DNA from 3 places in the Streptosporangium fragile genome. Region 3 is predicted to be linked to each of the others. Evidence: riboswitches for the same ligand, from Rfam matches in the RefSeq annotation. Region 3 holds a riboswitch; each other region holds the start of a gene.
The links. A riboswitch is a leader RNA that binds a small molecule or an ion and turns the genes downstream of it on or off. The one in region 3 is predicted to bind cyclic di-AMP.
Positions count from the first base shown of each region.

Region 1: it holds a riboswitch for cyclic di-AMP, as region 3 does, so the genes downstream of both, ABD841_RS27015 (C40 family peptidase) here and ABD841_RS36130 (coiled-coil domain-containing protein) in region 3, are expected to answer to the same signal.
Region 2: it holds a riboswitch for cyclic di-AMP, as region 3 does, so the genes downstream of both, ABD841_RS19910 (hypothetical protein) here and ABD841_RS36130 (coiled-coil domain-containing protein) in region 3, are expected to answer to the same signal.

Region 1 covers NZ_BAAAVI010000046.1:54,349-58,619, forward strand. Annotated here, with positions in the region: gene ABD841_RS27005 (M48 family metallopeptidase) at 1-921, opposite strand, end outside; gene ABD841_RS27010 (gluzincin family metallopeptidase) at 918-1,766, opposite strand; gene ABD841_RS27015 (C40 family peptidase) at 2,071-2,610, opposite strand; cyclic di-AMP (ydaO/yuaA leader) riboswitch at 2,729-2,888, opposite strand; gene ABD841_RS27020 (C40 family peptidase) at 3,593-4,271, opposite strand, start outside.
Region 2 covers NZ_BAAAVI010000028.1:19,544-23,814, reverse strand. Annotated here, with positions in the region: gene ABD841_RS19920 (carbohydrate ABC transporter permease) at 1-442, shown strand, start outside; gene ABD841_RS19915 (DUF4253 domain-containing protein) at 700-1,551, shown strand; cyclic di-AMP (ydaO/yuaA leader) riboswitch at 1,898-2,031, shown strand; gene ABD841_RS19910 (hypothetical protein) at 2,333-3,280, shown strand; gene ABD841_RS19905 (hypothetical protein) at 3,501-4,112, opposite strand.
Region 3 covers NZ_BAAAVI010000090.1:3,377-7,647, reverse strand. Annotated here, with positions in the region: gene ABD841_RS36140 (DeoR/GlpR family DNA-binding transcription regulator) at 1-588, shown strand, start outside; gene galT (galactose-1-phosphate uridylyltransferase) at 585-1,664, shown strand; cyclic di-AMP (ydaO/yuaA leader) riboswitch at 1,737-1,873, shown strand; gene ABD841_RS36130 (coiled-coil domain-containing protein) at 1,876-2,850, shown strand; gene ABD841_RS36125 (DinB family protein) at 3,024-3,533, shown strand; gene ABD841_RS36120 (MarR family winged helix-turn-helix transcriptional regulator) at 3,520-4,041, opposite strand; gene ABD841_RS36115 (M50 family metallopeptidase) at 4,206-4,271, opposite strand, start outside.

The DNA of each region.
Region 1 (4,271 bases), on a different contig from region 3:
AAGGCAGGCGCCGAAGGCCGCCCCCAGACCGCCGACGAGCGTGCCCGCCAGCACGTCGCCCGCCTTGGCGTGGCCCAGCTCGTGCGCCACCACCAGCTCGACCTCGTCGGCGGGCGCCTGGAGCAGGGTGTCGTAGACCACGATCCTGCGGGTCGCGCCGAAGCCGGAGACGTAGGCGTTGAGCGCGGTGGTCCGGCGGGAGGCGTCGGCGACGAGCACGTCGTCGACCGGCACGCCGTCCCTGGCGGCCATGGCCAGCAGGTCGTCGCGGAGCCGGCCGTCGGCCATCGGCCGGAAGTCGTTGAAGAGCGGCTCGATCACCACCGGGTAGGCGAACGACGCCAGCAGGGTCAGCCCGAACGCCCCGGCCGCCGCGGGGATCCACCAGCGCCGGTAGCGTCGCGCCAGTGCGATCACGGCCAGCACCATGATCGCGATCAGCGCGGTCCTGACGCCGATGTTCTTGAGCCGGTCGGCCGCCCAGGGCAGCCAGGTCTGGGTGGACAGCCCGAAGTCACGCAGATGGGTCTCCGACCACATGCCCAGCGGCCAGCGCAGAACCTCGGTCGCCGCCGACAGCGCCGCGACACCCAGCAGAGCCCGCAGCCACCACGGGCCGCGCAGGCGGCCGACCAGCCGCGCGCCCAGCGGGGTGGCCACCAGCACCCCGGCGACGACCAGGGTCAGGCCGAGCGACAGGTAGGCGGGGACACTGACCAGCGCGTCGAACGTCTCGGCGCGGGCGATCTGGGCGGGGGTGAAGTCGCGGGCCGGATCGGGGACGACCTCCGGAGCGCTCCCGGGCAGCGCCCGCCAGGGCGTGGTGAACGCCACGACGGCCAGCGTGACCGCCCCCAGGGCGGCCAGCGCCCATCCCGCCGCGCGCATGCCGGAGGGCCTGCCCGTCGTGCTCAGCGTCATGCGAGTTCCTTCCGCAGGTAGTCGCGCCAGGCCTCGGTGAGCTCGGCCTCCGGCAGGCCCAGCGTGGTCCCGGTATCGCTACCGTAGAGCCTCACCAGGGCCTTCTCGCCGAAGCGCTCCACGACGAACCGGCAGGCGAGCCAGGCCTCCTCATACGCCTGGGCCAGCCGGGGGGCGCCGGGGGCGAAGTCCGCGGGCCCCGGCAGGCCGGCGGGCACGATGCCCGCCCGTACCTCCGCGGCCAGCTCGGCGGCGGCCACTCGGACCGGGATCCCGGCACCGCGGTAGCCCACGTAGTCGGCGAACCCCTCCGACAACCACATCGGCACCCGGCCGCCCCGGGTCGCGCCGGTGGCCACATGGGTGAGCTCGTGTGTGATCACCACGTCCCGGCCGGTCGGGGTGAGCCGCGCGTAGCCCGACGGCAGGACGATCACCCGGTCCGCGGTCGCCATCGCGGCCAGACCTCGGGTGCTTCCGGCTCCGGCGAGCGCCGCCGCCTCGGCGTCGGTGGCGGGGAACAGGACCAGCGCCCGCACCGGCCCCCAGACCGCTCCGACCGCGCGGCGGGCGCGGTCGGCCCTGACCGCCAGGTCGCGCAGGACGGCGGGCGGGACGCGGTGTCCGATCACCAGGGAGTGCTCGCCGCGGACGGCGGCGGCCTCCCCCGGCCACAGCTCCGGAACGTCGCCCGGGAGGTCAGGAAGGCCGGGTGGGAGGTCGCGGTCGCGCGGGGGCCACGCGGCCCCGGCGGGCGACGGCCCGGCCCCGGTGAGCAGCGGCCCGGCGCTCATCAGCGCCAGCATCCCGGCGAGCACGGCGCGACGCCCCTTCGGGACGGACATACGGCCCGATGCTACCGTGACCGCCGGACGGTGCCCGGGTTCACGCCCCGGGCGAGAGCCGACGCGCGAAGGTGCCCTCCGAGGTGAGGACACCGGGGTCGACCACCGGCGGTAGGCGGGAGGCCGTCGAGGCGCCGGGTGAACCCGTGCGGCACGGGCGGGAGCCGCCTTTCCACGGTGGCGGGCGCGTCGATCTCCACGGTGGCGGGCGCGTCGATCGACGGCCGCCGATCCGCCGGTGTGCGCACCACGCATGGAGCGGCCCCGTCCTTCCCTGGGGATGGACGGGGCCGGTGTCCGTTGCTCAGGCTCCGGGCCGGGCCGCTCCGGCGAAGGAGGACCGGTAGTACCCCTCCAGCTTCACGATCCGGACCGTCTTTCCGCTGCTCGGCGAGTGGACCATGCGACCGTTGCCGACGTACATGCCGACGTGGCCCTTCCCACTGAAGAACAGCAGGTCACCGGGGCGCAGATTGCTCCACGAGACCTTCTTCCTGATCGCCCGGTACTGGCTGTGCGTGATCCGGGGGAGGGACACGCCGGCCTTGCGCCAGGCGAACTGGACGAGCCCTGAGCAGTCGAACGCGCCGGGACCGGAGGCTCCCCACCGGTACGGATCGCCGACCTGCTTCTTGGCCACCGAAACGGCCTTTCGAGCCCGCACCTTCTGCAACGCGGCCTTGCTCAGCTTGGCCTTGGCCTTCGCCTTGGCCTTGGCCTTGGTCTTGGCCTCGCTCTCGGTCCGAGTCTCGGTCCCGTCGGTGCTCTGGACCTGCTCGGAGCCGCTCGCGGTGCCGTTGACCTGGAGCGTGGGCGCGGTGTCCGCCATCGCCTCCGCCGTCATGGACCCCAGCGTGACCGCTCCGGCTGAGGCGGTCAGGGTGAGGGCGAACCCGCCGATGGAGAGGCGGAAAAGGCGCGACAGACGGGGGTTGTGCAGGGTGGTAGACAGGATTTCTCCTTGGGACTTCCACTGATGCCTACCGGGTTAGCTGACGGATTCGGGCCTGGAAGATGCCCTACGGCATAAAAATGCCGATTCACCCCTGACCATGCTTTCGCGGGCCTTTTGGGTCCCCGGTTTCGTGCCTCCTGGCTGCACGAATTCGGCAGGCCACCGCGACGGGGGCGCACCCCGGGTCGAGGGAGCGGCGGCCGGTTGGATTTCTATGGGGCATCGGCCCGGAGGCCGATCTGGACCGCGGCAGCATGGCGTGCGGCCGCGAGGCCAGAAGGTACCCGGATCTCCACCATCCGGCAAAGCATTCACCAACTTTGAAGATCAAAAACGCCTCGTGATCTTCCCGTTATCCCTGCTTAATCGCTATTTATGCTATCGAGATATGACTCTCGTCACATCTTACGAATCACTCCCCGCAATTCATCACTTCTGTAACATATGTCACATTGGTGTTGATCTCGGTTTGATCTCCGTCGGACCGGGAGACAGACGGGTCGGCGCCCGGCGCGGGAACGGACGCCGCGGACGGGGGCGTGGACAGGGCTGGGTGCGGAGCCACGGATGCGGCCGGAGGCGGCGTCGACGATGCCGGACCCCACGGTGACGGGGGCGGTGACGGGCTCGGGACAGACGGAGGGCACCGGTCCCGGCGCTCGGGACGGGCCGGCACGCGAAACAGACGACGAAGCTACAGACCAGCACGAAACGAACGCACGGCACGCCAGACCGGCGCGAGACGCGCGTACGGGAGACGTGCGTACGGAACGACAGACCGGCGCGAGACGCGCGTACGGGAGACGTGCGTACGGGAGACGTGCGTACGGAACGACAGACCGGCGCGGGCCGGGCGGCACCCGCGGGCGCGTCAGGGGCGGACGGCCCCGACGAGGCGACGGCCGTACGCCGAGAGAGGGACGACCTTGACGACATCGCCGGTCTGCGGAGCGTGCACGATCTTGCCGTCGCCCGCGTAGAGGCTGACGTGGCCGAGCCCCTCACTGAAGATGAGGTCGCCCGGCTGCAGATCGTTCAGCGAGACCTTGCGGCCGGCACCCCAGCTCCACTGCTCCCAGGTCGTGCGTGGCAGGCTGACCCCGCCGCTGCGCCAGGCGGCCTGGACCAGGCCGGAGCAGTCCCAGCCGCCGGGGCCGGTGCCGCCGTACTGGTAGGGCTTGCCGACCTGGGCGAAGGCGAACTCCAGGGCGGCGCGGGCGTTGCCCGAGGCCGGGCCGTTGTACTGGATGCCCGCGCTGTCGGGATTACCGGGGTTGTAGGCGCCGACCTCGCGCAGGACCTTCTGCTGAGCCTTGATCATTTTCTCGACCCTGGCCTTCTCCACGGCCAGCTCGTCGCGCGTCCGGTCGGCCTCCGCCAGGGCGTCCTTGGCCTTGTCGCGGCTGTCGCGCAGCTCCTTGGTGGCCTCGTCGAAGGCGTGCAGGGACTGGGCACGGCTGGCCGACAGCTGGTCGACCGCGGCCAGTCCGCTCAGCAGGGCGCCGGGATCGGTCTGGCTGACCATGCCCTCCCAGCCGGTGATCGACCCG
Region 2 (4,271 bases), on a different contig from region 3:
GCCCGGCGTGGGCCTCAACACCCTGGGCTCGCTCGTCCTGGTCCACCTGGCGTTCTCGCTGCCGTTCGCCGTCTGGATGATGCGCGGGTTCGTGGCGGCGGTGCCGGAGGCGCTGGAGGAAGCCGCGATGATCGACGGTGCGAGCCGGCAGGTCATCCTGTGGCGGATCCTGTTCCCCCTGGTCGCGCCCGGCCTGATCGCGACGAGCGTCTTCTCCTTCATCACCGCCTGGAACGACTTCATCTTCGCCAGGACCTTCATCATCTCGGCCAAGGACAACCAGACCCTGCCCGCGGCCCTGCTGGTCTTCTTCAAGCCCGACGAGAACGACTGGGGCGGCATCATGGCGGCCTCGACGCTGATGACCATCCCCGTACTGATCTTCTTCGTGGCCGTCCAGCGCAAGCTGGTGGCCGGGCTGGGCGGGGCGGTCAAGGACTGAGAACGAAGAGCGGCCGGAGCCGTCGCCGGGGAGGCGAGGCGGGGGTGCCCGGGAGGCGGCCGGAGGCCGTCGCCGGGGAGGCGAGGCGGGTGCCCCCGGGGGATGCCGGAGGCCGTCACCGGGAGGGCCGAAGCCAGGCGCCCGGGAGGCGGTTGAAGACGGGCGCCCAGGGGTTTCGTTCGTTTCTGTACCGATAAGTTTTGCCTGTACCAGGGCGGAACTGTCCCTCGGGACGCTTGACGGGACAAAATTGGTCCGTGGTCAGGATCGGATCGGTAGAGATGGACGATTGCGAGCGGGGGCACCTTCCGCCATTTCTGAGCCAGCTGTTCGCCGACGGGGGCGAGGGCCGACGGCTCTCCGTGGAGCTGCCGCCCGGTGACGTGGTCTGGCCCGATCCTGGTTACTCGCAGCTGTCGATCCGTGCCCGACCCGCCTTCTGGCTCAGCGACGTGGCGGTGTCCGGAGAGTACTGGGCCCTGCTGCGCGCCCAGCACGAGCACTCGGGCCTCTGGCCGGTGCTGCTGGAGGACTCCGTCCAGCCCTGGGCGGCCGGCCAGATCGCCCCGGACGCCGCCGCCGAGATCGACAACTACCACGCGGCGGCGTTCATGGCCGAGGTGTGGACCGACTGGGTCGCCAAGGCCCACGCCGACCAGGTCGACATCCTCGACCCCTTCGGCCCCCGCTGTCCGGGCCCGGCGCCGCCGGGCAAGCTTGTCGCCGACCCCGGCGTGGTCGCCGACTGGTACGCCCGGCTGGTGGCCGAGCGCCGGACCCCGCTGGGCCTGGTCGCCGTCGAGCGGAGCGCCGACGCGCTCGCCGTCATGGGCTGGCAGGGCGCCCTGAACCACAACGAGTGGATGGTTCCGCTGGCCGCCGTGGTGCGCAGCTGGGAGGAGAGGTTCGGGGCCCGGGTGGTCGGCATGGGGTTCAACACCCTCGACCTGAGCGTCGCCGCGCCGCCGACGACCTCGGAGCACGCCCTGCACGTCGCGGCCGAGCACTGGACGTTCTGCCCCGACAGCATCATCCAGGGCGCCGGCACCCTCATCGACTACGCCGAGCAGATCAAGGGCAGGAACGCCTGGTCGTTCTGGTGGGACTGATCACTGAGGCCGATCACCCGGCCGGGCCTTCCGCGGCGGGGTGTGCCGGGCCTCCCGCGGTAGAGGCGTATCGGGTCTCCCGTGGCGGGGTGTGCCGGGTCTCCCGCGGCGGGGCGTGCCGGGCCTCCCGCGGTACGGGTGTACCGGGGCTGCTCGCGGTGCCGAGGCGGCCGGCAGGGGCGACGCCGGCCACCCCCGGGGTGGGTGTTTCTTGGGGGTTGTAGGTAGATCTTCTGGGCTTTTCATGGGATTTGTTTTGCTTTGTCCCATTGTGCTGGGTAGTGTCCTGGTTGTTATCGGTTGGTGACCTGCCCTTCAACAGAAGGAGCGGCCGGCCGACGTCGAGTCCCGAGGGCCGCCAAGCCCGCGGGAGCCGGGGACCCACCTTCCCGGGGTGAATCCGCCGCGAGCGCGCGGCGGTAGGGCAACTCCACCGCCCGAACCCGTCAGCTAACCCGGTAGACGAGATGGAGAGGAGATCCCCCCATGGATCACCGCGTCACCATGTCGGCGCGTTCCGTGGCCGTGCCGGTCCCGTAGGCCGCACGCGCCGGTCCCCGGACCCGCATGTCCCGGTTCCCCGGATCTTGACGTGCAGGCTCCCGGACCTTCGCCCTCAGCTCGCCAGAACTTCACCCGAACCCTTCCGTCGCGCCTGATCGCGGTGCCTTCCCGCCCGTGCTTCGCGTAGCGCCTGGTTGATCCCGCTGCGCCTTTTCTCGTCGAGCGCGTCCTCGCCCGTGCCTCCGCCGTGTGCCGCACGTGGCCGCCCCGTTCCCTCGTGAAAGAGCTCGTTTTCCCCATGCGCTTCTTCTTCGCCCTGCACAAGAACCGTCTCGCCGCCGCGCTCCTCGTCGGCGCGAGCGTGCTGACCGCCACCGGTGTCGCCTCCGCGCTGCCCGCCTCCGCCACCCCCGCGGCCCGTACCGCCCCGGGAGCCGACAAGCCCGACGCCGCCTCCCAGACCGTCCTGCTCACCGGGTCGACCACGGCTTCCTACTTCTGGGACGACTCCTCCGGCCGCGCCGGTGACACCGGCCTGCCCGCGAGCGGCAAGCCGATGCAGAAGGGCATGGCCGCGAGCCCGAGCTGGCCCCTGTTCACCGAGGGCTACGTCATCTACAAGGGCAAGAAGGCCAAGTTCTTCGTCGGCGACCGCGGTCCCGGCGAGCCCTCCAGCCGGGGCGTCATGCTGGACCTCGACGCCAAGACCTTCGCGGATCTGACCGGCGGCACGTTCAACCCCAACACGCTCATGGTCAACGGCAACGGCGGCATGGGTCACATCAAGGTCCAGTACGTGATCACCAAGTGGGGCGACGGCGTGGGCAAGAAGAACCACCCGGTGGCCTTCTCCACCGGCGCCTGGGGCCGCAAGGACCGCAACCCGGCCGTCCCGCCGAAGCCCCTCGTCGCCAAGCCGGCCGAGCCGAAGAAGGCCGCGGAGCCGAAGAAGACCGAGGTCGTCGCGGAGCCGAAGAAGGCCGAGGAGGCCACGAAGGCCGAGGCCGTCGCCGGGCCGGCGGCGGGCTCGTCCAAGAACGTCGTGCTCACGGCGGACGTCAAGCGCGAGAAGGAAGCGCGTGACCTGGACGGCGCCGCCAACGCCGCCGCGAGCTCCTCCTCGGGCTCGAAGGGCACCGCCGCGGCGGTCCTGCTCATCGCCGTGGGCGGAGGCGCCCTCCTGCTCACCGGCCGTCGCCGCCGCCCCGGCCGCCGCCGCGCCTGACCGTCCCGCGGCGTCCCCGCGCGACTCCTCCGGGACGTTTCCCCCTGGCGTCCCCGCGCGGTCCCTCCGGGCGTTCCCCGCGACGTCCTCGGGGGACACCCTCGCACGACCCGGCCCCGGCGCTCCCGCGCCGGGGCCTTCGGCTGCCGGAACGTCGTCCGCCGGTGCTCGCCCCCGCCGCGCGGCGGATGGGGGCGCCGCCTCCGGCGCCGGGCGGTCGTCAGCGTTCGACGGCGGCGCGGAACCCCGGAAGCATCTCCTTGAACTCGGCGGCGCTGAAGTTCGGGCCGAGTATCACCCCGACCGTGCCGTCGTCGGCCCAGGCGCACATGCCGGTCTCGGAGCCGACGAGCTCCAGGCCGACGCAGCGGGCGTGGCCGCCGAACGGCCCCGCCGGGAGGTCGAAGGCGTGGTCGGGGGTGTCGCCCGCCAGGAACGTCTGGAGGGCGTGTTCAACGGTCGGCGCCTCCTGATCCCGGCTGATCCGCACGTCGTAGCCGGTGAAGATGAACCCCCTGGTCAAGGAGTGGCCCTTGGCCCGTTTGACCTCCTCGTACCGCACCTGCACCGCGTCCTCGACGGTGGCGCCCCGGACGTGGGGATGCCGGTCCAGTAGTTCCTCGCGGGTGAGGAACGGCCACATGCCGGTGAGTTTCACGGGCCCGGCCTTCTCGGGCGGCGGGAGCACCAGGCTGCGGCTGCCCTCCCGGGCGGGCGACGGGTCCGTGGTGCCCGACGCGCCGGTCCCGCATGCCGGCAGCGCGCCGATGAGCAGCGCCGCCACCACGGAGCCCCAGCGGCGCCCCGGCGACCCGCCGCGGGATCGCGACACCCGGCGGGAAGCCCCCGGTGCTGAGCCCGCGCTTCGCCTCCCGGGTGCGCGCGGAACGGAGAACGTGACCATGGGACCTTTCTTTGTGCCCGGGGTGTGCGGCAGGGGCATGACCCGAAGGGTAGCCGTGCCCCTGCCGTGTGCCGTCCCCCGCGCGGT
Region 3 (4,271 bases):
AAGTCGGGCCGCCAGCAGCCGGAGAAGGAGATGATCGCCCGGCACGCCGCCCGGCTCGTCCGCCCCGGCACGGCCATCGCGCTCTCCGCCGGGACGACCACCTGGACGCTCGCCCACTTCGTGGTGGAGGTACCGGAGCTCACCGTGATCACCAACTCGATCCGGATCGCCGACGTCTTCCACCGCGCTCCCAGGGCCGACCGCACGGTCGTGCTGACCGGCGGGGTCCGCACCCCCTCCGACGCCCTGGTGGGCCCGGTCGCGGTGGCGGCGATCCGGGGGCTTCACGTCGACACGCTGTTCCTCGGGGTGCACGGGATGAGCACCCGCGCCGGGTTCACCACGCCCAACCTGCTGGAGGCCGAGACCAACCGGGCACTGGTCGCCTCCGCGCACCGGCTGGTGGTGCCCGCCGACCACACCAAGTGGGGCACGGTCGGGATCAGCACGATCGCCGAGCTGTCCGAGGCCCACGTCGTGGTCACCGACTCCGGCCTTCCGGAGGAGGCCCGCGAGGAGCTGGCCGCCGCGGTGGGCGAGCTGATCATCACAGAACCGCAGCAGGAGAGCGAGACCCTGAGCCGATGAAGCGCACCATCACCCACCTGGCCGACGGCCGTGAGCTGTTCTACTTCGACCGGCGGGACGACGCGGACCGCAGCGCGGTCGACGAGCGCGACCTGCCGCCCCGCCCGCCGGCCTCGGAGCTGCGCTACGACCCGCTCACCGAGGAGTGGATCGCGATGGCCGGCCACCGCCAGGGCCGCACCTTCCTACCCCCGGCCAGTGAGTGCCCGCTGTGCCCGTCCGTCCCCGGCCGCCCGACCGAGATCCCGTCCGCCGAGTACGAGGTGGTGGTCTTCGAGAACCGCTTCCCGTCCTTCTCCGCCCAGCCGGGGACGTACGGGCAGGTCGGCGGGTTGAGCGAGGTCCGCCCGGGGGCCGGCCGCTGCGAGGTGGTCTGTTTCACCTCCGAGCACGACTCCTCCTTCTCCCGGCTCTCCCCCGAGCAGGTCGAGCTGGTCATGGAGGCGTGGATCGACCGGACGGCCGAGCTGTCGGCGATGCCGGGCGTGGAGCAGGTGTTCTGCTTCGAGAACCGGGGGGCGGAGATCGGCATCACGCTGACCCACCCGCACGGCCAGATCTACGCCTACCCGTACGTGACCCCGCGCACCAGGCTGACCTTCGGGGCGGCCGAGCGCCATCGGGAGCGGACCGGCGGCAACCTGTTCGCCGACGTGCTCGCCGCCGAACGGGAGGCGGGGGTCCGGGTCGTCGCCTCGAACGAGCACTGGACCGCTTTCGTGCCGGCCGCGGCGCGCTGGCCCGTCGAGGTGCACCTCTACCCGCACCGCCGGGTGCCCGACCTGGGAGGTCTGGAGCCCGCCGAGCGTGCGGCGTTCGGCCCCCTCTACACCGACGTCCTGCGCCGCCTCGACGGGTTGTTCGACATGCCGATGCCGTACATCGCGGCCTGGCACCAGGCTCCGGTGAATGTCGGCCGCGACCTGGCGTATGCCCACATGGAGCTCTTCAGCATCCGCCGCGCGGCGAACAAGCTGAAGTATCTCGCCGGATCGGAGTCGGCCATGGGAGCATTCGTGAACGATGTGCTACCCGAAGAGACAGCACAACTTCTGCGCTCCGTCGTCACGGATTGATCACTTATTGGTCTCGGATTGCAGTCGCATGACTTTCGGTTTACCACTACTATCCTTCCCACATCAGCTCTAACTGCTGATATGCCTAATCTCAGGCGCCTCGCCCGAGAGCCGGGGAACCACCGCACCTGGGGTGAAACCACTTCGGTGGAAGGGCTTCCTCCAGCCCGAACCCGTCAGCTAACCCGGTAGGCGGAAGGAGAGGAGAGTCGTGGCGGCACCGTCCCCCACGTTCCGTCGTCATGCGGTCTGGATCCTTTGCCTCGGCTCGGCAGCCGCGTTCACGCTCGGTGCCCCCACCGCGGGCAGCGCGGAGCCCAAGCCGACCGAGGCCGAACTCCGCGCCGAGCTGGCCAAGCTCAACAAGAAGATCGACAAGCTGATCGAGTCCTACGCGGCCAAGCGCGAGTCGCTCCAGAAGGCACAGAAGGCCGAAGCCGTCGCCAAGAGGAACCTGCAGCGGGCGGAGGAGGAGTACGCGGCGGCCAAGCAGGAGGTCGACTCCATCGTCCAGCTGCGCTACCAGAGCAGCGCGGGAAGCCTGCCCTCCCTGCTGTTCGCCCCCGATCTGAGCGGTGCCGCGGTGATGGAGCAGCTCACCGCCCAGCAGAGCGCCCACCTGCAGGGCTTCGCCGACAGCCTCGGCCGCAGGGAGCAGGCCGCCGAGAGGGCGGCCCGGCTCACCGACGAGATCAAGGAGGAGGCCAAGGAGGTACAGTCCCAGCGCGACGAGGCCGAGGACCTGATCGACGACATCAAGGACAAACTCGACCGGCTCGTCCCCGTGGGCTCCGGCCGCCGCGCCGACGGTACCTGGGCTCCCCAGCTCCCCACCGGCGCCGACAACATCACCGACCGGACCCGCATCATGCGCGACGCCATCAAGAGGCGCTTCGACCTCCCGTACACGGTCGGCTGCTACCGGCCCACCAACGACGGCGGCGAGCACCCGCTGGGGCGCGCCTGCGACTTCATGATGAGCACCGGCGGCGCGATGCCCACCGCGGCCAACCTCAAGCTCGGCGACGAGATCTCCGCCTGGGCCCTCAAGAACCGGGCCAAGCTCGGCGTCAAGTACGTGATCTGGCGCCAGCGCATCAACCACGGCTCCGGCTGGCGCTTCATGTCCGACCGCGGCGGCATCACCGCCAACCACTACGACCACCCGCACATCTCGATGTTCTGAGCGGCCGGACCCGGCCGCCGACGGGCGGAATCGGCCTCCGGCGGCGGGCGGTCCCGACCCTCGGCGGGCGGTCCCGGCGGAATCCGCGCCGCGCTCCGGGGCCTGCGGAATACGAGGTCGGTGGCGGAAAAAGGACGTGACAGCGGTGGTGATGCCCGAAAGGATGGGACACCATGACCGATACTCGGATTGATCCCCCTTTCATCGCCGACGAGGGCCCGATGCTGCACGCGTGGCTCGACTGGCACCGGGAGACCCTGGCCGTCAAATGCGCGGGACTGACGGACGAGCAGCTGCGCCTGCGCGCGGCCGAGCCGTCCACGCTGTCGCTGCTGGGTCTGGTCCGGCACATGACCGACGTCGAGCGCAGCTGGTTCCGTAACGTGCTCAACGGCGAGGGCACGGTCGGGATCTACTACTCCGACGACGACCCGGACGGCGACTTCGACACCCTGGAGACCAGCCCCACGGCCGAGCACGCCTTCGACAGGTGGCAAGCGGAGATCGCGCACGCCAGGGAGCTGTCGGCGGGGCTGCCGCTGGACACCATCGGCAAGGGGCAGCGCCATGACCAGGACGTCTCGCTGCGCTGGATCCTCGTCCACATGATCGAGGAGTACGCCCGGCACAACGGGCACGCCGACATCATCCGCCAGCGGATCGACGGGGTCACCGGCGAGTAGCGGGCCCCTCCAGCGCCTCGGCGATCACCTGGTCGAGGTTGGCCAGGTTCGCCGGGCGGGCCGCGGCCGCCTCCGCGAAGCGGGCGAGCAGGCGGGCGAAGGTCTCGCGGTCGGATTCGGCCCAGTCGGCCATCAGCCCGTCCAGGTAGGTCCGCCGGTGCCGGACGACGGCGTCGAGCACCCTGCGGCCCCGGTCGCTGAGCACCAGCCGGGCCCGCCTGGCGTCCACCGCCGACTCTTCCCGCGCGACGAACCCGGCGCCGATGGCGTCGTTGACCAGTCTGCTGGCGGTGGACGGATCGACGTCCAGCTGCTCGGCGACGGCGCCCACGGTGACCTCGGGCACGTCCAGGGCGAGCTTGTGCACGGCGTGCACGACCATCACGTTCGACATCTGCACCGGGCGCTGCGACTCCCCCGCCCTGCGCGGGCGCAGCGGCCGCGACCACATCCGGCGTAGCCGGAACAGCGCCACGTCGATCAGCGCTCCAGGCGTCCCGTCATCCACGGCGCAACCCTAACGCCTGCGGGCGCGACCGGTGCCCGGCCCCGGGCACCGGAGCGGCGACGGGAGCGCGGCACCGTACCGGGCGCCGCGAACCGCACGAGACGGCACGAACCGTACGGTGCCACGCGGCGTCGGCGTACGTACGGCGGCGCGGCGGAACGGGGTCAGCCGGAGAGACGGACCGGGTTGACCAGGTCGGCGTACATCAGCAGACCGGCCATGATGATCAT